Regions from separate parts of the Photobacterium sp. 1_MG-2023 genome, predicted to be linked through region 3. Evidence: riboswitches for the same ligand, from Rfam matches in the RefSeq annotation. Region 3 holds a riboswitch; each other region holds the start of a gene.
The links. Region 3 has a riboswitch for thiamine pyrophosphate ahead of thiD (bifunctional hydroxymethylpyrimidine kinase/phosphomethylpyrimidine kinase). Riboswitches for the same ligand answer to the same signal wherever they lie in the genome.
Positions count from the first base shown of each region.

Region 1: another riboswitch for thiamine pyrophosphate. It lies ahead of thiB (thiamine ABC transporter substrate binding subunit); the one in region 3 lies ahead of thiD (bifunctional hydroxymethylpyrimidine kinase/phosphomethylpyrimidine kinase).
Region 2: another riboswitch for thiamine pyrophosphate. It lies ahead of thiC (phosphomethylpyrimidine synthase ThiC); the one in region 3 lies ahead of thiD (bifunctional hydroxymethylpyrimidine kinase/phosphomethylpyrimidine kinase).

Region 1 covers NZ_JAUORR010000018.1:36,926-43,972, reverse strand. Annotated here, with positions in the region: gene Q4579_RS15465 (PhoH family protein) at 1-798, shown strand, start outside; gene thiQ (thiamine ABC transporter ATP-binding protein) at 813-1,526, opposite strand; gene thiP (thiamine/thiamine pyrophosphate ABC transporter permease ThiP) at 1,541-3,127, opposite strand; gene thiB (thiamine ABC transporter substrate binding subunit) at 3,165-4,121, opposite strand; TPP riboswitch at 4,256-4,377, opposite strand; gene Q4579_RS15445 (DUF547 domain-containing protein) at 4,471-5,271, opposite strand; gene leuD (3-isopropylmalate dehydratase small subunit) at 5,397-5,999, opposite strand; gene leuC (3-isopropylmalate dehydratase large subunit) at 6,018-7,047, opposite strand, start outside.
Region 2 covers NZ_JAUORR010000027.1:20-7,066, reverse strand. Annotated here, with positions in the region: gene thiH (2-iminoacetate synthase ThiH) at 1-1,019, opposite strand, end outside; gene Q4579_RS18670 (thiazole synthase) at 1,029-1,799, opposite strand; gene thiS (sulfur carrier protein ThiS) at 1,801-2,010, opposite strand; gene Q4579_RS18660 (HesA/MoeB/ThiF family protein) at 2,007-2,765, opposite strand; gene thiE (thiamine phosphate synthase) at 2,769-3,410, opposite strand; gene thiC (phosphomethylpyrimidine synthase ThiC) at 3,407-5,335, opposite strand; TPP riboswitch at 5,461-5,558, opposite strand; gene Q4579_RS18645 (universal stress protein) at 5,616-6,038, opposite strand; gene crcB (fluoride efflux transporter CrcB) at 6,145-6,528, shown strand; tRNA gene Q4579_RS18635 (tRNA-Trp) at 6,720-6,796, opposite strand.
Region 3 covers NZ_JAUORR010000010.1:87,123-94,169, reverse strand. Annotated here, with positions in the region: gene Q4579_RS10895 (family 20 glycosylhydrolase) at 222-2,810, shown strand; gene Q4579_RS10890 (VOC family protein) at 2,873-3,229, opposite strand; TPP riboswitch at 3,412-3,509, shown strand; gene thiD (bifunctional hydroxymethylpyrimidine kinase/phosphomethylpyrimidine kinase) at 3,608-4,489, shown strand; gene Q4579_RS10880 (ABC transporter ATP-binding protein) at 4,507-5,277, shown strand; gene Q4579_RS10875 (ABC transporter permease) at 5,264-6,100, shown strand; gene Q4579_RS10870 (ABC transporter substrate-binding protein) at 6,123-7,047, shown strand, end outside.

The sequences.
Region 1 (7,047 bases), on a different contig from region 3:
ATCCATACGCTGCCACAGGAACTGTTTGATACACCATTCGTGAATCAGTATCTGATTGATGAAGATACCGATTTTGCTGCGCGGATTCAGGATCTGGACGGTGAAAACGTCACCCTGAAAGATCTGGGACACGAGCGGCTGATGCACCGTCAGGCCTGGGGGATTCATCCGAAGAATATCTATCAGGGCATGGCGATGGATGCTTTGCTCGATCCGGACATTGATCTGGTGATCCTGACCGGTCCTGCGGGTTGCGGTAAAACGATTCTGGCGATGGCTGCCGCGCTGGAACAGGTGATCGAAAAAGGCATGTACGACAAGATCATTGTCACCCGGAATACGCCGGACATTGCCGAGTCCATCGGTTTCCTGCCGGGGACGGAAGAAGAGAAAATGATGCCCTGGCTGGCTGCCGTGACAGACACCATGGAGGCACTGCATAAGCACGATGTCTGCACGGACGGTTCGATGAAATATATCTTCGAGAAAGCCAATATTCAGTTTAAATCCATCAACTTCATGCGCGGCCGCTCGATCCAGAATGCCTTTGTGTTGCTGGATGAGTGTCAGAACCTGACCGCGTCGCAAATCAAGACCATCATCACCCGTTGTGGTGAAGGCACCAAGCTGATCTGTTCCGGGAACCTGGCGCAGATCGACTCCACTTACCTGTCGCCTGTCACATCAGGCCTAACCTATATCGTCGAGCGATTTAAAAATTTCGAGGGCAGCGCCAATATTTATCTCAATGGCGTGGTTCGCAGTCGTCTGGCAGAATTTGCCGAAGAGAATCTGTAACACCAGAACGGGACTCAGCGTCCCAGATACTGCTTCAATCTTTCATTCGATGCCTCACCCAGCACCTGCCGGGTGGGGCCACACACCTCAATCCGCCCCTCATCGACAAAAGCACAGTGATCGGCAATTTTGACGGCATCCTCCGGACTGTGGGTGATCATCAGCACGGTGATCCCATCTTCTCTGGCCAGACTGGCGACCTGAGTCAGCATGTCCTGCCGCAGCGCCGGATCCAGCGCAGAAAAAGGTTCATCCAGCAGCAGCAGCGGCCGGTGGCGCACCAGACAACGTGCCAGCGCCACCCGTTGTTTCTGGCCGCCGGACAGTTGTTCCGGCAGGCGGGTCAGGTACTGAGCAATGCCCACCCGCTCCGCGGCAGCTGTCACCTGTGCTTTGTCTGTCGGGCTGAGCTTTAACCCCGGATGGATCCCCAACGCAATGTTATCGAACACACTCAGGTGCGGGAACAGGTTGTGATCCTGAAACAGGATCGACAAAGGACGATCCGCAGGCGACTGCTGGTGGATTGGCTGGCCGTTGATGTGCAGCGTGCCGCTGTCGGGTTTCAGAAACCCCGCGATCATCGCCAGCAGTGTACTTTTTCCGGCACCGCTCGGGCCGATCACCGCCAGAATCTCGCCCTGGCTGACTTCGAGATCAAAGCACAGGGTCATGGGTTCCTGATTGCCGTGGCGATAGCAATGGCTGAGTTGGGAGAGAGACAGCATCGGAGACATTCTGATTAATCCGTAGAAGAGGTGGTCGCGGCTCGTGAAAGCAGCAGGTTTTCGACCAGGGTGAAAATCCCCAGACTGAGCAGAAGCAGCAGCAGGGCAGCCACGGCTGCCGCATCCATCTGATAGCTGTCCATCAGCTGGAACAGATACAGCGGCAGGGTCTGAAAGTCCTGGCTGCCGAAAAGAGCAATCGCGCCGAGATCACCCAGTGATAACACAAAGCTGATCGCCATGGCCTGAGCAACCGGCTTGCGCAGTGCCCGCCATTCGACCAGATATAACCGCGACAGCCCGCGCATGCCCAGACTCTGACACAGCGGATTGTACTGCTGGGCCAGATGCAGCATGGGCTGGCTGAGGGTTTTGATCACATAGGGCAGGGCCATCAGCGCATTGACGGCGACCACCACCCAGAAAGCCGAGGCGAAGACATCGGTGAATTCGCGCAGCAGCAGAAACAGCCCGGTACTGATCACCAGTCCCGGCGTCACCAGAATAATGGTGCCGATCAGTTCCAGTCCGTCGGCAGACCAGCGGTAGCGCTGCAAGCGCCAGAAGCGGCTGGCACAGAGAATCGCAATGCCGCTGACCAGGGCCAGCACACACGCCAGTGCTGCGATCTGCAACGAGTGAGTCACGGCCTGCCACAGTGCGGGGGTTGCCAGCAATTGCGGTAACTGGCTGTTCAGACCGGCCCCCAGGACGGCCAGCATCGGTGGCAGCACCAGCAGCAGCACCAGACCAATCCACAGGGAGTCCCAGATGCGGGCCGCCCGGCTGTCGAGATAATTCGGGTGGCCTTGCTGAACCCGGCCACTCAGGGTTGCCAGCGGTCGGGCAAAGCGCTGGCTGAAGAGAACCAGTGCGCAGCACAGCAGCATTTGCCACAGCGCCAGCATAGCCCCGGCAGCCAGATCGAAGTCGTAGCGCAACGCCTGATAAATGGCCAGTTCGATGGTGGTTGCTTTCGGACCGCCCCCCAGCGACATAATCACCGCGAAACTGGTGAAGCACAGCATAAAGACCAGCCCTGCCACCTGCGGCAACTGCTGGCGCAACCGGGGCCAGGCAACCAGCCGGAACAGCGGCCAGCCTTTCATTCCCAGATGCGCAGCAAGCTGATGCTGCTCCGCCGGAATGCCTTCCAGACTTTGCAGGAGTAACCGGCAGGCCAGCGGCAGATTCAGAAAGACGTGCGCCAGCAAAATCCCGTTCAGACCATAAATACTGAACGGGAGTTTCATCTCCAGCCCGGCCAATCCTTGTGCCAGCAGGCCGCTGTTGCCGTAAATCGCCAGCAAGCCAAATACAGCCACCAGTACCGGCAGCACCACGGTCATCGCGAACAGTCGCAATAGCAGGGACCGGCCCGGAAACCGCCGCCGCGACAGGGCATAAGCCACTGGGATGGCAGGGATGAGGCTCAGCAGAGTCGAGAGCAGTGCTTGTTTGAAGCTGAACGCGGTGACATGGCGCAGATAGGGATCCTGCCAGAGGGCCAGTGGGTGTAATTCCGTGGCTTGTCCGAGCAGGGCGCTGAGCGCCCCGCCGACGAGAAGCAGAATCAGCCCGGCACTCATCACGCCGGGCAGGCTGGAACGGGAGAGTAACAAGAGAAAACCTATACGATTACTGTGTCAGTGCGGTTTGCCATTCGCGGACCCAGGCTTTGCGTTCTTTGGCGACTTCATCTGCGCTGAACTCCAGTGCTTTGGCCGGACGCGTCAGCGTGCTGAAACCTTCCGGCAGGGCTTCATCGGTCACCGGATACATCCAGTTGCCTGTCGGGATCACGGACTGGAATCCAGGCGTCAGAATAAAGTTCAGGAACTGATCGGCCAGCGCGTTGTTTTGGGTGTTTTTCAGCTTGGCTGCGACTTCAACCTGCATATAGTGTCCTTCGCTGAAATTGGCAGCTTTATACTTGCCTTCATTCTCGGCAATCAGATGATACGCCGGTGAAGTGGTATACGAGAGCACCAGATCCGTCTCACCATTGAGGAACATGTTATAGGCCTCAGACCAGCCTTTGGTGACGGTGACGGTTTTCTTCGCCAGTTGTTGCCAGGCTTGGGTCGCCTGATCACCATAAACGGATTTCACCCACAGCATCAGACCCTGACCCGGCGTAGAGGTGCGTGGATCCTGATAAATCAGGTTCAGATCGTCGCGTGTCACCAGCTCTTTCAGGCTGCTGGGGGGATTTTTCAGTTTTTCGCTGTCGTAGATGAAGGCGAAATAACCGTAATCAAAAGGGACAAAGGTATCGTCTTTCCAGCCACCCGGAATGGTCACGGCTGAAGTATCTGTGGTGCTGGTGGCCAGCAGACCGGTTTTCTTAGCCTCGGTCATCAGGTTGTTGTCCAGACCCAGCAGAACATCTGCTTTGGTCCCTTTGCCTTCCAGGCGAACTCGGTTGAGGATGGAGACGCCATCATCCAGCGCGACAAACTGCAGGTCGCAACCACATTCTTTTTCGAATGCTTTTTCAATGGCCGGTCCTGGTCCCCAGTCGGCAGTAAACGAACTGTAGGTATACACGGTTAAGGTGGGTTGTGCGGCGGCCGCTGAAGTTGCCGCAACCATGAAAGGTAAAGCTGTAATGAGGTGTTTCACAAAGCGCTCCTGAGTCCTGACGGGCAGGGAATTCCAATTTCTTCAAGAAGGCGCGGCGTCGAGTGAGCGGTGTGTCCCGGAAAGGCCCGGCAAGATGCAAAGCGGTGCTTTCCGTTTCTCAATTCCTACGCCAGCATGACCTGGTTCAGGTTCGATGGGTCCCGTGTATTCTCCTGTGACGGGTGAACAACACGATCTCAGTCGGATGACTCCCCATGAGAACGGCTCTCATTGTAAACGGGGCTGCGCACCTTTGCCAGCCACAATGCTGCGTCTGGCCAAAGCTTTGACCCAAGGTCAGACAAAGTATCTTGCGGGATCAGCGAGCTTCGTTGAGCCGCCAGTCGTAGTCATAGACGGGTTTGTTCAGGGTGACGGGCTGTTCACGATACTGGTTCAGGTGCTGCTGTAAGTCTGGCAGGGCGCCGAAGTCAGACTGATACCAGTCATAAATCGAGGATAATCGGACTTTGCCGCCGGATTCCTGAACACCTTTAGGGCTGTTGATGAAGCGCGTGGCAGCGGCTTCGAGCTGCGCGTTGAGATTGCTGGCGTTCATTGCTTCCGGTTGCAGATCCGGACACCCCAGACTGGCACAGTTCACAACATAATGAATGCGTTTGTCCTGCCAGATCGGCCGCAGAATTCTGTGTTCGATATCGTTCAGCGACAGTTGCTTCCCATCAATGGTGATCAGCTTTTCATCCCAGGGACCGAAGCTGAGAAATCCGCCCAGTTTGGTGATTGAACTGATCGGATAGTTGTCCAGAATCACCTTCACCGTCAGTGCGTTGTAGAGGTTGACCCAGTAAGCAAACTGCTCATTTCGGTTCAGCTGGCGTGGATCTTGCGCCGTCAGGGTGTCCAGATAATCGTTCAGCACGACTTTATCGGCTGTTGTCACGGCGGCATAACGGAAACGGGTTTGCTGCGGTGCCACAACCAGATAATGATCCAGCAGGTGTTGCCATGCGGCATGATCAACTGTCGTTGTACTCCGGGTTTGAGTGGCTTGCCAGAATGGCCAGAGATCAGCCTTGGGGGCGGCGAAAGCCGGGAAACTCAGGCTGAGAAAACTCAGTAAGAGGAATGTGGGAACAGATAGCTTGCGAAGAAGCATGGGAACACCTATGTCTGTGAGCGATACCCAACAGACCGTGATGCGCACGGATTCTTTCTGATATCTGGGGGTAAAAAAACACCCTGCCGAAGCAGGGTGCCAGAGTCAATCAGAAAGATGGGCGATCAGGCCAGAAATGCCGGGATCTTGCTTTCATAATCTGCGATTTTATCTTCGTGCTGCAATGTCAGCCCGATGTTGTCCAGACCGTTCAGCAGGCAGTGGCGGCGGAACGCGTCGATTTCAAACGAATACGATTTGCCATTGGCGGTGACCGTCATGGTTTCCAGATCGACTGTGATCTCCGCGCCTTCATTGGCTTCGACATACTGGAACAGTTCATCGACTTCAGCTTCGGTCAGGCGAACCGGGACCATCTGGTTGTTGATCGAGTTGCCGTAGAAAATGTCGGCAAAGCTCGGCGCGATCATGACTTTAATCCCGTAATCTGCCAGCGACCACGGGGCGTGCTCACGAGAGGACCCGCAGCCGAAGTTTTCACGGGCCAGCAAAATGCTTGCCCCCTGATAACGCGGGTCGTTCAGCACGAATTCCGGATTCGGCTGCTCACCGGCATCGTCCAGAAATCGCCAGTCATGAAACAAATGTTTACCAAACCCAATCCGGTTTACTTTCTGTAAAAACTGTTTCGGAATGATGGCGTCGGTGTCGACGTTTGCGGCATCCAGCGGCACCACCAGTCCGGTATGTTGTTTGATTCCTGCCATGGTTTTCTTCCTTCTCTGTTAGGCGGTGGCGACGGTTTTTGGATCCAGCTCGCGGATATCCACGAAGTGACCTGCACAGGCGGCAGCAGCTGCCATGGCTGGGCTGACCAGATGAGTCCGGCCATCACGGCCCTGACGACCTTCAAAGTTCCGGTTACTGGTGGACGCGCAGCGCTCCCCGGGACCCAAGCGGTCGTTGTTCATGGCCAGACACATGGAGCAACCCGGCAGACGCCATTCAAAACCGGCTTCGATGAAGATTTTATCCAACCCTTCTTTTTCCGCCTGCGCTTTCACCTGTTCAGAACCCGGGACGACCAGCGCCTGAACATTGGCTGCAACTTTGCGCCCTTTCGCGACGGCGGCCGCGGCCCGCATATCTTCGATGCGAGAGTTGGTACAGGAACCAATGAAAACTTTATCAACCGGAAAATCAGCCAGCTTTTTCCCGGCTTCCAGACCCATATATGCCAGCGCTTTGGATGCAGAAGCACGCTCGACCGGATCGCTGAAGCTTTCCGGTGCCGGAATCGGTGCATCGACAGCAATCACTTGTCCCGGGTTGGTGCCCCAGGTGACTTGAGGTTTGATGCTTTGTGCATCCAGCGTCACCACTTTGTCGAACTGGGCATCCGGATCTGATTTCAGGGTTTGCCAGTAGGCCACGGCGGCGTCGAAATCGGCACCGGTCGGGGCAAATTTGCGGTCCTTGATGTAATCAAAGGTAGTTTGATCCGGCGCGATCAGACCCGCTTTGGCACCCAGCTCAATCGCCATGTTACAGACTGTCATCCGGCCTTCCATCGTCAGATCAGTGATGGCTTCACCACAGAATTCGACCACATAGCCGGTACCGCCGGCTGCCGTGGTTTCGCCAATGATGGCCAGAATAATGTCTTTTGCCGTGATCCCCGGAGCGACCTGGCCTTTGACCTCAATTTTCATGGTTTTGGCGCGGGCTTGTTTCAGGGTCTGAGTGGCCAGCACATGTTCCACTTCTGAGGTGCCGATGCCGAATGCCAGCGATCCGAATGCACCGTGGGTGGCG
Region 2 (7,047 bases), on a different contig from region 3:
CTGATCGCAAATTGCTCCAGCTCCGGTTCGTCATCGGCGTAGCCGCCCGGTTGGGTTTTCGACCCCGCAGACATACTGGTGATCCCAAGCGGCAGTACATTGTCGCGAAAATGCGGAGATTCCCGGGTCGACATCGACAATTCTACTTCCGGATTCAACAGCCGGTAAGCGCAAATCAGTTGCACCAGCTGGCGATCGTTCATCACAGATTTCGGCTCTAAACCACCGGTACATGGCCGCAGACGCGGGAACGAAATCGAATAACGACTCTGCCAGTACGTGCGTTCCAGATAATCCAGATGGCTGGCGACAAAAAAGCAATCCGTGCGCCATTCCTCCAAACCAATCAGCGCACCAATGCCGATTTTATCGATCCCTGCCCGGGCCAACCTGTCCGGGGTTTCCAGCCGGTATTCAAAGTCCATCTTATTGCCGCGTAAATGATGCTGGGCATAGGTCGGAGCGCTGTAAGTTTCCTGATACACCATCACCGCATCCAAACCCAGAATTTTCAGTTCGGCATAATCGTCCTGATCCAGCGGCTGAACTTCCATTGATAAATAGCTGAAATGGCGCTTAATCGCCGGAACACATTGCCGGAAATAGGCCATCCCAACCTTACGCTCATGCTCTCCCGTCACCAGCAGCACATTGTCAAAATTCATGGCCTTGATCGCGTCGCATTCCCGCTCAATCTCTGCCAGATTCAGGGTACGGCGCTTGATTTTGTTCTCCATGGTAAAACCACAGTAAGTACAGCTGTTGGCACAGAGGTTCGACAGATACAAAGGCACATAAAACCCGATAGTCCGGCCAAACCGCTGCCGGGTCAGGGCTGCCGACTGCTGGGCCATCTGCTCCAGATACGGCTCTGCCGCCGGGGAAATCAGCGCCTTGAAATCTTCCAGATCCCGCTTGCGGCGGCTGAGCGCTCGCTCCACATCGGTGGCCGTCTTGCTGTAAATCGACATCCGGACATCATCCCAGTCCAGTTGCCGCCATACATCGACATAACTCATGGGACCTCCTTAGCTGCCGGCATCCAGAAATGCGGTCAGCGGACTGGAAGCCACCGCCTGATTGACGGTACCCGCAAGCCCCGCCTCAAACGCCATCCGACCGCTTTCCACCGCCAGTTTAAAAGCCCGGCCCATGGCAATCGGATCGGCAGATGCCGCGATGGCCGTATTCACCAGTACCGCATCCGCACCGCGTTCCATCGCCTCAGCCGCATGAGACGGCGCACCAATCCCGGCATCCACAATCACAGGAACGCGCGCCTGATCGATAATGATGTCGAGAAAGTCCCGCGAAGCCAGTCCCTTGTTCGAGCCAATCGGCGCCCCCAGCGGCATGACCGCAGCGCAGCCCACCTCTTCCAGGCGCTTGCACAACACAGGATCGGCATGGCAATAAGGCAATACAATAAAGCCTTGCTGTACCAAAGTTTCTGCTGCGGCAAGGGTTTCAACCGGGTCTGGCATCAGGTACTTGGGATCCGGGTGAATTTCCAGCTTCAGCCAGTTGGTGCCCAGCGCCTCCCGGGCCAGTTGCGCGGCAAAAATCGCCTCTTTGGCATTTTTGGCCCCCGAAGTATTGGGCAACAGATTGACCCCAGCCTCCCGCAGCGGGGCAAGAATATCGTCATCCAGGTTTTCAATGTCGACGCGCTTGAGTGCCATGGTCACCAGCTCAGAGCCGGACGCCAGAATTGACTGTGCCATCGCGTCCCGGCCGGCATACTTACCGGTACCGGTGAAAAGACGGGAAGAAAATGTTTTATCAGCAATGGTCAGCATCTTAACCTCCGGCAATGGCTTGAAACAGTGCAATGGTATCGCCGTCACTGAGCCGGGTATCTGCCCAGCTGTCGCGGCTGACAATGTCTTGATTGAGTGCAACCGCCGTCGCATCCAAAGGCAGCGCGAGTTGTTCCAGCAATTGCAGCAGCGATGTTTCGGCTGTCAGTTGCAGGGCTTTGTCGTTCACTTGAACGGTCATCGTGGTCATAAAGATTCCTTACTGCATACAGGACATTGCGGGTTCACCGGCAGTCCAAATTGCTGCCATTGCAGGGTCAATGCATCAAACTGGCGAAACTGACCGACACCGGGCTCACCGCTGCCCGTAATGGCTTTGATCGCCTGCAGGGCCTGAAATGTCCCCATAATGCCGACCACAGGTCCGGCAATCCCGGAATCACTGCAGTTCTGCGGGGCTTTCATCTCGCCGTTCGGAAACAGGCAGTGGTAACAGGGCCCCTGCTGCGCGCGAAAGTCAAAACTCATCAGTTGCCCCTGCCAGCGGATTGCTGCGGCAGAAATCAGCACTTTCTGATGGGCAAAACAGGCCTGATTGATCGCATGACGGCTGTCGAAATTGTCGGTACAGTCCAGCACGACATCAGCCAGACTGATTTCCATCGCCAGTTGCAGTTTGGCCAGATTTGCCGTGACGGCACGGGCACGGATATGCGGGTTCAGCGCTTTGACCTGCGTGACTGCCGCCTGCGCTTTGCTTTCTCCCTGATGCTGATCGCGGTAGATAATCTGACGCTGCAGATTCGAGCGCTCGACCCGATCGCCATCCGCAATCACCAGACTGCCCACACCTGCGCCAGCAAGATAGAGCGCAGCCGGTGCGCCCAGACCACCCGCACCGATAATCAGGACCTTCGCCTGCTCAAGGGCCTGCTGACCCGATTCACCAATCTCGGGCAACTGCACCTGACGGTGATAGCGCATAAATGATTCATCAGACAACACGGTTCACCTCACCAGTTTGTCTGCGAAGGCTGACAACGCCTGCGCTGTATCCGGGGCGGCAGTCACGGCACGCACCACAGCGATACTGGAGACGCCGGTCTGCCAGACTGCATCGACATTGGTCAGGTCAATGCCGCCAATCGCAACGGTCGGGAATCGGCCCCCAACGGTCGCCAGATGTTCTGATAACTGCGCAACGCCTTGCGGCGGGGTCGGCATCTCTTTGGTCGGGGTCGGGAAAATATGGCCAATCGCCACATAACTGGGTGCGATCGCCATACCACGCTGAAGCTCTGTTGCGGTGCGGGTTGAAACGCCCAGACGGATCCCGGCAGCCCGCAATGCATCCAAATCAGCAATATCCAGATCATCCTGTCCCAGATGCACACCATACGCACCGTGCCTCAGAGCAAGCTGCCAGTAATCATTGATAAACACCTGCGCCTGATACGCCCGTCCCAGACGGATGGCCTCAACGATTTGTGCTTCCAGTTCAGGATGCGCCGGCTCCTTGATGCGTAGCTGAACGGTTTTCACCCCTAACGGCAACAACTGAGCAATCCAGCGAACATCATCCACCACGGGATAGAGCGGCCCGATGCCGCCCTCCATCGCAGGAAATCCCTGTTTTACATCACCACTCATGCCTGTTCCGCCTCATGGTTTTTTGCCTGATGATACAGCTCGCTGCCTTTCTCACGGAATTCCTCAGCCTTCTGACGCATCCCTTCCAGCGGATCCTCAAGCATCTGAATCACCAGCGCTTCTTCATTCGCTTTGGCGTACTCGCGCACTTCCTGAGAGATTTTCATCGAACAGAATTTCGGACCGCACATCGAGCAAAAATGCGCGACTTTGCCGGATTCCTGCGGCAGCGTTTCATCGTGATAAGCACGGGCAGTATCCGGGTCGAGGCCCAGATTGAACTGATCTTCCCAGCGGAACTCGAACCGCGCCTTAGACAGCGCATTGTCACGTACCTGTGCCCCCGGATGGCCTTTCGCCAGATCCGCAGCATGCGCACAGAGTTTGTAGGTGATCAGGCCGGTTTTGACGTCATCCTTATTGGGCAGACCTAAGTGCTCCTTCGGCGTGACGTAGCACAACATGGCACAGCCATACCAGCCAATCATGGCCGCGCCGATCCCCGAAGTGATGTGGTCATAACCCGGTGCAATATCCGTGGTCAGCGGGCCCAGAGTGTAGAAAGGCGCTTCATCGCAGTGTTTGAGCTGCTCTTCCATGTTCTCTTTGATCAGATGCATCGGGACATGCCCCGGCCCTTCAATCATCACCTGAACATCGTATTCCCACGCAATTTTGGTCAGCTCACCCAAAGTTCGAAGTTCACTGAACTGCGCTTCATCGTTCGCATCGGCCACCGAGCCCGGACGCAGACCATCGCCGAGTGACAGGGAAATATCGTACTGGGCACAGATCTCGCAAATCTCGCGGAAATGCTCATACAGGAAGCTTTCTTTGTGATGGGCCAGGCACCATTTCGCCATGATGGAGCCCCCACGGGATACGATGCCCGTGACACGTTTCGCTGTCATCGGTACAAACCGCAGCAAGACACCGGCATGAATGGTGAAATAGTCGACGCCCTGTTCTGCTTGCTCCAGCAAAGTATCGCGGAACACTTCCCAGGTCAGGTTCTCGGCAATACCGTTCACTTTCTCCAGCGCCTGATACATGGGCACCGTGCCGATAGGCACCGGACTGTTGCGAATGATCCACTCTCGCGTTTCGTGGATATTACGTCCGGTCGACAGATCCATCACGGTATCGCCGCCCCAACGGGTCGACCAGACCAGCTTCTCTACTTCTTCTTCAATGGAAGACGTCACCGCAGAGTTACCGATGTTGGCATTCACTTTCACCAGAAAGTTCCGGCCGATAATCATCGGCTCAGACTCCGGGTGGTTGATGTTCGATGGAATAATCGCCCGACCTTCGGCAACTTCTTTACGTACAAATTCAGGGGTAATGTCTTTAGGCAGGTTGGCCCCGAAGCTTTGTCCCGGGTGCTGCTGATTGAGGACCTCATCCCGGTAACGGGCGCGACCCATATTTTCGCGAATTGCGATATATTCCATTTCCGGTGTGATGATCCCCTGGCGGGCATAATGCATCTGTGTCACACACTGACCTGTCTGAGCGCGACGGACGCGGGCACGATGCGAAAAACGAAGCTCATCCAACGTGTCATCCGCCAGACGTTCTTTGGTGTACGCTGAACTCAGCTCATCCAGCAGTTCGGTATCGCTTCGTTCTTCAATCCAGGATTCACGAAGTTTCGGCAAGCCCTGATAGATATCAATGGCCTGTGCAGGGTCGGTATAAAAGCCGGAGGTGTCGTAGACACGAATCGGCTCATTCGGTTCAAAGATGGGGTTATTTTTATCACCACCGACTAATGAATCAGCCTGAGAAATTTCCCGCATGCCGACACGGATATCGTCCCGGCTGCCGATTACATAGATTTTTCGTGAATTGGGATAGGCTTGGGTGGTGAGAGAATCAATGAATTGTTTCGCTTCCAGTCTCGCTTGTTTGCGACTCGACATAGCAATTTCCTTTTATCCATTTCAGGGAAGTTGCTTGGCGGATGGGCGCGTAAACAAGAGGCAGACACAAGTAGGGCGTGTCGCATCGTCTGATACAGCTGCTATCACGAAAAGATAGCAAGGCAGAAGATTTTTCTCTTGTTCCCTTCGCAGATACTAATCTGATCAGGTTCAACGGATCCCGCGATGCGGTCTCAGCCAGTTGGCACTCCGACAAGTTGAGCAACGAGTATATGCAAGACAGCGGCTTCCAGCAAGCAGCAGCTGATGTTTTATCCACTCAGCGGATCACCAGCAGATCGCAGTCGAGCTTCTGAGCCAGATGATGATGAAGATCGTTCAACCAGAGTATCTCGTGCCGGGTACGGCCAATAATCACCAGTTCAGCCTTCACCTGATGGGCCAGCTTTGTGATTTGTGCTGCGATATCACCATCTGCCAGATGAATCGCCCGAACAGGTTGCGGTGAATGCTGCGCCAGCCCAGACAGTTGTTTCATCCGTTTTTGCTGCTGTGCGTTGTGTGCTTCTTCCAGTTGTAATTCTATATCCAGAAAACTGACCTCCCCGACACCTGGTTCGACATAGCCCAGAAAGTAATCCGCCTGATGATGTGAGGCAATCACACCGGCTTTCACCACCTGCTGTTTCGCCTGCGGATGATCCGGATTCACCGCCAGCAATACGCTCTTATACAGCCTCATCAGATCTCCTTCACCATCATTCTTTTTTACCTGCTTTCAGGCATTCAACATGGGCTCCATTTCATGCTATTAGTATGGCTGAACATTTTATTGTCAGAGAAAACCTATGAATCAATTGATGACGCTGAGTTTCATTGCCGCAGGCGGTGCTTTCGGTGCCTGCAGCCGTTACCTCATTGCTGAGCTCTGCGTAGTCCTGTTCGGACGGGGATTTCCTTACGGCACACTGGCGGTCAATGTGATCGGCTCCCTGATCATGGGTGCTCTGATGTCTGCGCTGAACCAAGGCTGGATTGCTGCAACCCCGTGGCGGCCGCTGATCGGTCTGGGCTTTCTGGGTGCACTCACGACCTTTTCCACCTTTTCAATGGACAACCTGATTCTGCTTCAACAAGGCGCTCTGATGAAAGCTGGACTGAATATACTGCTCAATGTCGCCCTGAGCCTGCTTGCCTGTTTTCTGGGGTATCAGTTGCTCCAGCGTGGATAATGCTGCTGATTGCCTTGTAACGCCGAGGACACACGACATCGACCTCGTTCAGAAACGGGCTTCACTTCGCAGGGGATGACGGACGATCGGACTGGCGTTCCAGCGGGCTGGCGCTCCAGCCGCCGACATCAGCGCAACGCGCTGAATATCAGAAACGACAAAGCCCCGTCCGGAGACGAGGCTTTTAAATTTGGCAGGGGATGACGGATTCGAACCGCCGACATTCGGTTTTGGAGACCGACGTTCTACCGGACTGAACTAATCCCCTAGAAGTGATGAGTATTGTATACAGCTTGACGAGAATTACCAGCCCTAGATCCTGAAAATGATTCATTGCTTTATCAAGCGCTTATAAAAACAGCAGCTTGACGTCGCTTTCAATCCAGCATTCCGGTCCGCAGTACTTTTCGGAAGTCCTGATACAAAAAAGCCCCAGTCTTTCGACGGGGACGCCTAGTCAAGGGCTTCTAAGAAGTGGCGGAGCGGACGGGACTCGAACCCGCGACCCCCGGCGTGACA
Region 3 (7,047 bases):
TTTATGTTATCACTCAGGTGAATGCCTTGACAGTGAGCATAAAATTTACAATCCCTATCACGAATAAATGATGAAAAAATCCTTGGGTTGTACTCTTTTCTTGGGACCCCCGACAATTTCGAAAAACAGCCTTGCAACTTCGTCTATTGATATTTTTATTAACCAAATCTGCTCGTTAGGCTGAAAACTGATTTTTTACTCATCGAAAAAAGGAACCAAAGATGATGAAAACGTCAGTACTGGCATTTGCCTTATCGGCTGCACTTGCTGCTCCTGCGTTCGCCATCCCAGCCACAACACTTGACCAACTCGGTCAGGGGCTGGATGTTCAATACACTGTTGTTGATAACACTCAGGAGGACTGGGTCTCTTTCCGTGCCAAACTCGATTTCACGAATCAAAGCGCTCAAACACTACCCGCCTCAGGCTGGGCTATTTATTTCAGCCATATACGGATGGTGAAAAATGTTCTCACCGATCAGGTGAAGATTTCTCACGTCAATGGCGATATGTTTAAGCTGGAGCCTACAGCAAGCTTCGTTCCACTGGCACCGGGCCAGTCCCTGACCATTGAATTCGATGCGTCTGACTGGCAAGTGGCCAAAACGGACATCATGCCGAACTGGTATCTGGTCTCAGAAGAAAACGGAGAAACGTTAACTTCGCTGATTGCCAGCACGAGTAACCATATCAATGGCTCGGTTCCGACCAAGCCTTCAGAGGAGCTCGCTTTCGTTTCTGATTTCTCAACACCTCAACAATGGAAACGATACGGCAGTGCCGCGATTACCGACTATTACGATCCTTTTACGGCACAAGACCGATATCAGCGAAATGCAGATCTCAGCGTCCTGAGTCAAGCGACAGGCGTGATTCCGACCCCCGCTCAAATCGCCATGGGTTCAGGTCAGGTCACACTGGATTCCAACTGGGTCATTGTTTACGACAATGGCTATGAAGATCAGGCCATGTTTCTGGCAGACCAACTGGGTCTAACCGCGGTACCCTGGTCACCTGCAACTCAAAAACGTATCCAGATTGGCTGGAGCCAGGTACAGGTCAATGGCGTTCAGAAATGGGACGAAGCTTATAACCTTCATGTTGATCCGGCAAAAGACATCATTTCAATTGGCGCAGCAGACGGCGCTGGTGCGTTATATGCTTCACAATCTTTACTGCAGCTGATTGAGGGAAATCAGGTTCCGGCTGTTCAAATCTCAGATGCACCACGTTTTGCATACCGGGGTTTATCCGTAGACTCCGTACGGAACTTCCGGACCAAAGATTCCATTCTTCAACTGCTTGATCAAATGGCTGCCTTTAAACTGAACAAACTGCATCTGCGTCTTGCTGATGATGAAGGCTGGCGTGTTGAGATTAACGGTTTACCTGAGTTAACTGAAGTCGGTTCAAAACGCTGTCACGATCCTGAAGAAAAAGCCTGTCTGCTGCCATTCCTCGGCGCAGGGCCGGACGGTACACCTGAATCCAATGGCTATTACACTGCGCAAGAGTATCGTGAGATCCTGACACACGCGGCTGCACTGAATATTGAAGTGGTGCCAGAAATTGATATTCCGGGACATGCGCATGCTGCAATCAAAGCCATGGAAGCGCGTTACGATCACTATGCGGCACAGGGGAATCTTGAAAAAGCGAACCAATATCTGCTGACAGATTTTGATGACACCACGCAATATCTGTCTGTTCAGATGTTTACCGACAATGCGATCAACGTCTGCATGGATTCAACCTACAACTTTGTGGATGCCGTGGTCAAAGGCCTGGTCGACCTGCATCAGGGGGTTCAGCCACTCAAAACCTTCCATTTCGGTGGTGACGAAATTGCCGGTGCCTGGGTGAACTCTCCGGTCTGTGAGGCATTCATTGCCAATAACACCGATGGTGTGAACAGTGTGTCGGATCTGAGCCGTTATTTCGTGGAGCGAATTTCTGTCATCACCGCGAACTATGGTCTGGATATGGCTGGTTGGGAAGATGGTCTGATGCATGATGGTCAGGTCTATCCGCGTTCTGAAATGGCCAACACCACGCTGTGGGGGAACGCATGGCAAAACATCTGGGAATGGGGCGTCGCAGATCGCGCTTATAATCTGGCCAACAACGATTATAAAGTCGTCTATAACCATGCCTCTCATCTGTATTTCGACCACCCGTACGAGCCCGATCCAAACGAGCGCGGCTACTACTGGGCACCGCGGTTTACTGATACCCGGAAAACCTTTGGCTATATGCCGGATGATGTCTTTGCCAATGCAGACTTCACCCGTGCCGGTGCACCAATTACAAAAGAAGAAGTTGTGGCTTCTGCTGGTGTGAAAAAACTCCTGAAGCCTGAAAATGTACTCGGTCTTCAGGGCTCTCTGTGGGCGGAAACGGTGCGTACGGAAGATCAGTTTGAAGGCATGACCTTCCCGCGTGTGCTGGGTCTGGCTGAACGTGCCTGGCATACAGCGAGTTGGGAAGCCAACGATAATGCTGGTATTCCGGCCGATGAAGCAGCACGGAACAGCGACTACAATCACTTCGCCAACCTGCTGGGCCAGAAAGTTCTGCCGAAACTGGAACAGGCTGGTATTGCTTTCAACCTGCCAGTACCTGGTGGTGTGATTGAAAATGGCGTGCTCAAAGCAAATACCACGTTCCCAGGACTGACCATTGAGTTCTCGGCCGATCAAGGCGCAAGCTGGCAAACCTTTGATGTCCTGAACCCACCCGCAGCTTCGGCCGGTGTTCAGATCAGAACGGTTTCCGGCCAGCGGACCAGCCGTGTTGCAACGGTAAATTAATCTGGCAATCCATGAATCAAAGAGCTCCGGGCAGGAGCTCTTTTCATTTCATAGAGCATCATTTATCGGGGTTCTGCCCACACTGCAAATTCATTCCCGCTGGGCTCGGTAAAATGGAAGCGCCTTCCGCCGGGAAAATCAAAAATGGGCCGGATAATCTGACCACCAGCTGCAATGACTTGCTGCTCAGTCGCCTCCAGGTCATCACTGAACAACACAATGAGCGCCGCCCCTTGCGAGGCATCCGATTTCAAAGGCGCAGCATAAAATCCGCCATCCAGCCCCTGATCAGAAAACGCGGTATATTCGTCACCGTAATCTGTAAACGACCAGCCAAAAACCGACTGAAAAAAATCTTTTGTTTTCTGAATATCGCGGGCAGGAAACTCTACATAATTAATTTTATGGTGAATATTCACAAGCTTGCTCCGGTTTAATTGGGTTACCGATATCATAGGCTGAAATCACCAGGAATAAATCACTCAGACAAATTTCGCGTAATTCTTTTGCTTTCATGGAAAAAACAAGGTTAGAATGGCCGCGCGATAACAAGCTTGAGAGATTATTCTTCAGCGTCACAACCGTTATCAGAGAATCAAAGTAACGTTAGTCGGGGAGCCGGAAGGCTGAGACCACATTGTGGGACCCGTTGAACCTGATCCAGTTAGCACTGGCGGAGGGAACTAGCAGATAGCCTGCCACCGAAACTGCCAATAACATGGTCCTTTCGAATCGGCTCACTGGCGACTGTACGTCACCCCTGCCCATCAAACTGGTATTGATGCAAAGGGAAGCAGATGAACAAGCCAGCACAAAGCCAACACTCTTCGAACTGCAACACAACGCCTATCGTTCTGACAATCGCCGGATCCGACAGTGGTGGCGGCGCTGGTATACAGGCCGATATCAAAGCGATTTCCGCGACGGGTGGATATGCGTGCTCTGTCATCACAGCCCTGACCGCCCAAAATACGCTGGGAGTTACCGACATCTTTCCTGTCTCTCCTGATTTTATTGAAGCGCAATTAGATGCAGTTTTTAGTGATCTGAATGTCAAAGCAGTCAAAATTGGGATGCTCAGTGACGCCGGTGTCATTGAGGCGGTGGCCCGAAAACTACGCCAGTACCAGCCCGAACACATCGTGCTTGATCCAGTGATGGTGGCCACCAGCGGTGATCTGCTGCTGGAAACCAAAGCCATCACGACGCTGAAATCTGAACTTCTGCCTTTAGCAACCCTCATCACCCCCAATTTACCGGAGGCGATTGCGCTCACCAGGTCAGATAATCATGCGGCACCAGTTCCCTCTGTTGACTCAAGTGACAGAGAGACAATCATTGCACAATTACAATCACTCAATACCGAGGCAGTGCTACTCAAGGGCGGTCACTGGGAAACCGAAAGCCAGAGCACGGATTACCTGCTCACCAAAAGTGACACTGTCACCTTCAGTGCCCAGCGCATTCAGACCCAAAACACCCATGGCACGGGCTGCACATTATCTGCTGCAATTGCCTCTTATCTCGCTCAGGGATACACACTCACCGGTGCCGTCGCAGAAGCGAAAAACTACCTGACTTTAGCGCTGAAATTTGCCGACCAGTTAAAGATTGGTCAGGGTCATGGCCCGGTCCATCATTTTCATGCATTTCAACCGCAATCCGGGGATCTTGCATGATCACGCAGGCGAGCCAAATGAACCGAGAAATACAGGGACCTGGCGTGCATTTGTCTGAGGTCAATCTTCATTTCCCGAATGCCTCCAGCCCTTTGTTCGAGCAACTGTCTTTGACCTTGTCTCCCGGCCAGTGGCACTGCATTCTTGGTCAGAGCGGCTGCGGAAAAACGACTTTACTGAGGCTTCTGGCCAATCTGTTGCCAGAAGATGTTCAGTACCGCGGACAGGTCACAACGTTTGACGGCAACCCGGTCAGCCCGCAGATCGCTTACATGGCGCAGCAAGATCTACTGCTGCCCTGGCTGAACGTGATGGATAACGTCTGTTTCAGTTATCGACTCCGGTATCGAAAAGTGAATCCCCAAACTCAGACACGTGCCATGCACTTGCTGGCACAGGTCGGGTTAGCTGATTATGCGCAAGCCAGCCCGTCCCAGCTCTCCGGCGGAATGCGCCAACGCGTCGCTTTAGTCCGGACACTGATGCAGGAAAAACCCATTGTCATCATGGATGAGCCATTTTCAGCACTGGATGCCGTCACGCGCTACAAACTTCAGGAGCTGGCCGCAGAACTCCTGCAGAACCGGACCGTGCTCCTGATTACACATGACCCGCAAGAAGCGCTGCGGCTGGGTCATCATCTGTTTTTGATGCAGGGGAAACCAGCCCGTCTTACCGCCTTCGGGGCACCTGAGGGAGAAATTCCCAGGCCCATCAACGCAGTCATGGCAGATGCACAACACCAATTGATGACAAAGCTGGCCGTGATGGGAAATGAAGATGACTAAATTGATCACGCAGGCTCCCATCGGACAACCTCGTTCATTTGTCAAAACCACTGGCGGGCTGTTGCAGCATCCGGCGTTCCGGGTTGTCATCACGCTGCTGATACTCGGATTGGCTTGGCAGGCGGTTGTGGTGATGTTTCAATTGCCGGGATTTATCCTGCCCGAGCCTCTGGCAGTCTTCAACAAACTGATTCAACGGCACGATGTTCTGTTCCGGCATGCCTGGGTGACGGCCACTGAGATTTTTTTGGGGCTGCTCACCGGGCTCACTTTCGGCCTGTTTTGTGCCCTGTTGATGTTACTGTTTACGCCGGTACGACGCTGGTTGCTACCCGTATTAATTGCCAGCCAGGCTATACCTGTCTTTGCGCTGGCACCGATTCTGATGCTTTGGCTGGGCTACGGCATTGCATCCAAAGTTGTTATGGCTGCCATCATCATCTTTTTCCCGGTCACCACTTGCTGTTTTGACGGATTACGCCACACCCCGCAGGGGTATCTGGACTTAGCCAAAACCATGAATGCCACCCGTTGGCAAATCCTCTGGCATATCCGATTACCTGCAGCCCTACCCGCACTGGCATCCGGGATTCGCGTCGCGGTTGTTGTCGCGCCAATTGGTGCCGTAGTTGGCGAATGGGTTGGAGCCAGCGAAGGATTGGGCTACCTGATGCTGCAGGCAAATGCCCGGATGATGATTGACGAAATGTTTGCCGCCTTGCTGGTCCTGGCCGGGTTATCCGTCGCACTGTACTTCATCACAGATGCACTCTTAAAAAAAGCCATCCCTTGGTTGTCTGAAAACAGCCAGTCTGACTCTTAATTCATTTACAAAGGAAATTCACATGACTAATTTCCCGGCGCGTACTGCGCTCGCGATTGCCGTATCTGCAACCAGCTTTCAGCTTCAGGCTAAAGAACTGACGCTGATGCTGGACTGGTTTGTCAATCCAAACCATGGCCCAATCATTATTGCGAAAGAAAACGGTTTATTTCAAGAACAAGGCCTGGACATCGAGATTCAGGAACCTGCCGATCCATCCATGCCCGCAAAACTGGTTGCTGCCGGAAAAACCGATCTCGCCATTTCCTATCAAACCAGTCTGACCATTGATGTTGCCGCTGGCTTGCCGCTTATTCGTGCTTCCACGCTGATTGCAACGCCGCTGAATACGCTGATGGTACTGGAAAATAAAGGGATTCACTCACTGGCCGATCTGAAAGGCAAGACCATTGGCATCGCTATCGCCGGAAACGAAGAGGCAACCATTGGCACCATGCTCAAGACAGCCGGTGTGAGCTTTACGGATGTAAAAATCGTCAATGTCGGGTGGGCGCTGTCTTCTTCGCTGGCGTCAGGCAAAGTCGATGCTATCTGGGGCGGTTTACGAAACTTTGAATCAAATCAGCTGGCACTGGAAGGTTATCAGTCCAAAGCCTTTTTCCCGGAAGAGCATGGTGTACCGCCTTATGATGAACTGGTTGTCGTGGCCAATAAAAACACCTACAACGCAGAGGATATTCAGAAATTCAATCTGGCGTTAGAAAAAGCCACCCAATTTATCATCAATCACCCGGACAAAGCCTGGAAGACTTTCATTGCTTACTCACCAGACACCCTGAACAATGAGCTGAATCAGCTGGCATGGCGCGATACACTCCCCCGCTTTGCGCTGCGTCCGGCGGCAGTGGATCAAGCGCGTTACGATCAATTTGCGACCTTCATGTACCAGCACAAAATCATCAGCCATGCACCCAAAGCCAAAGACT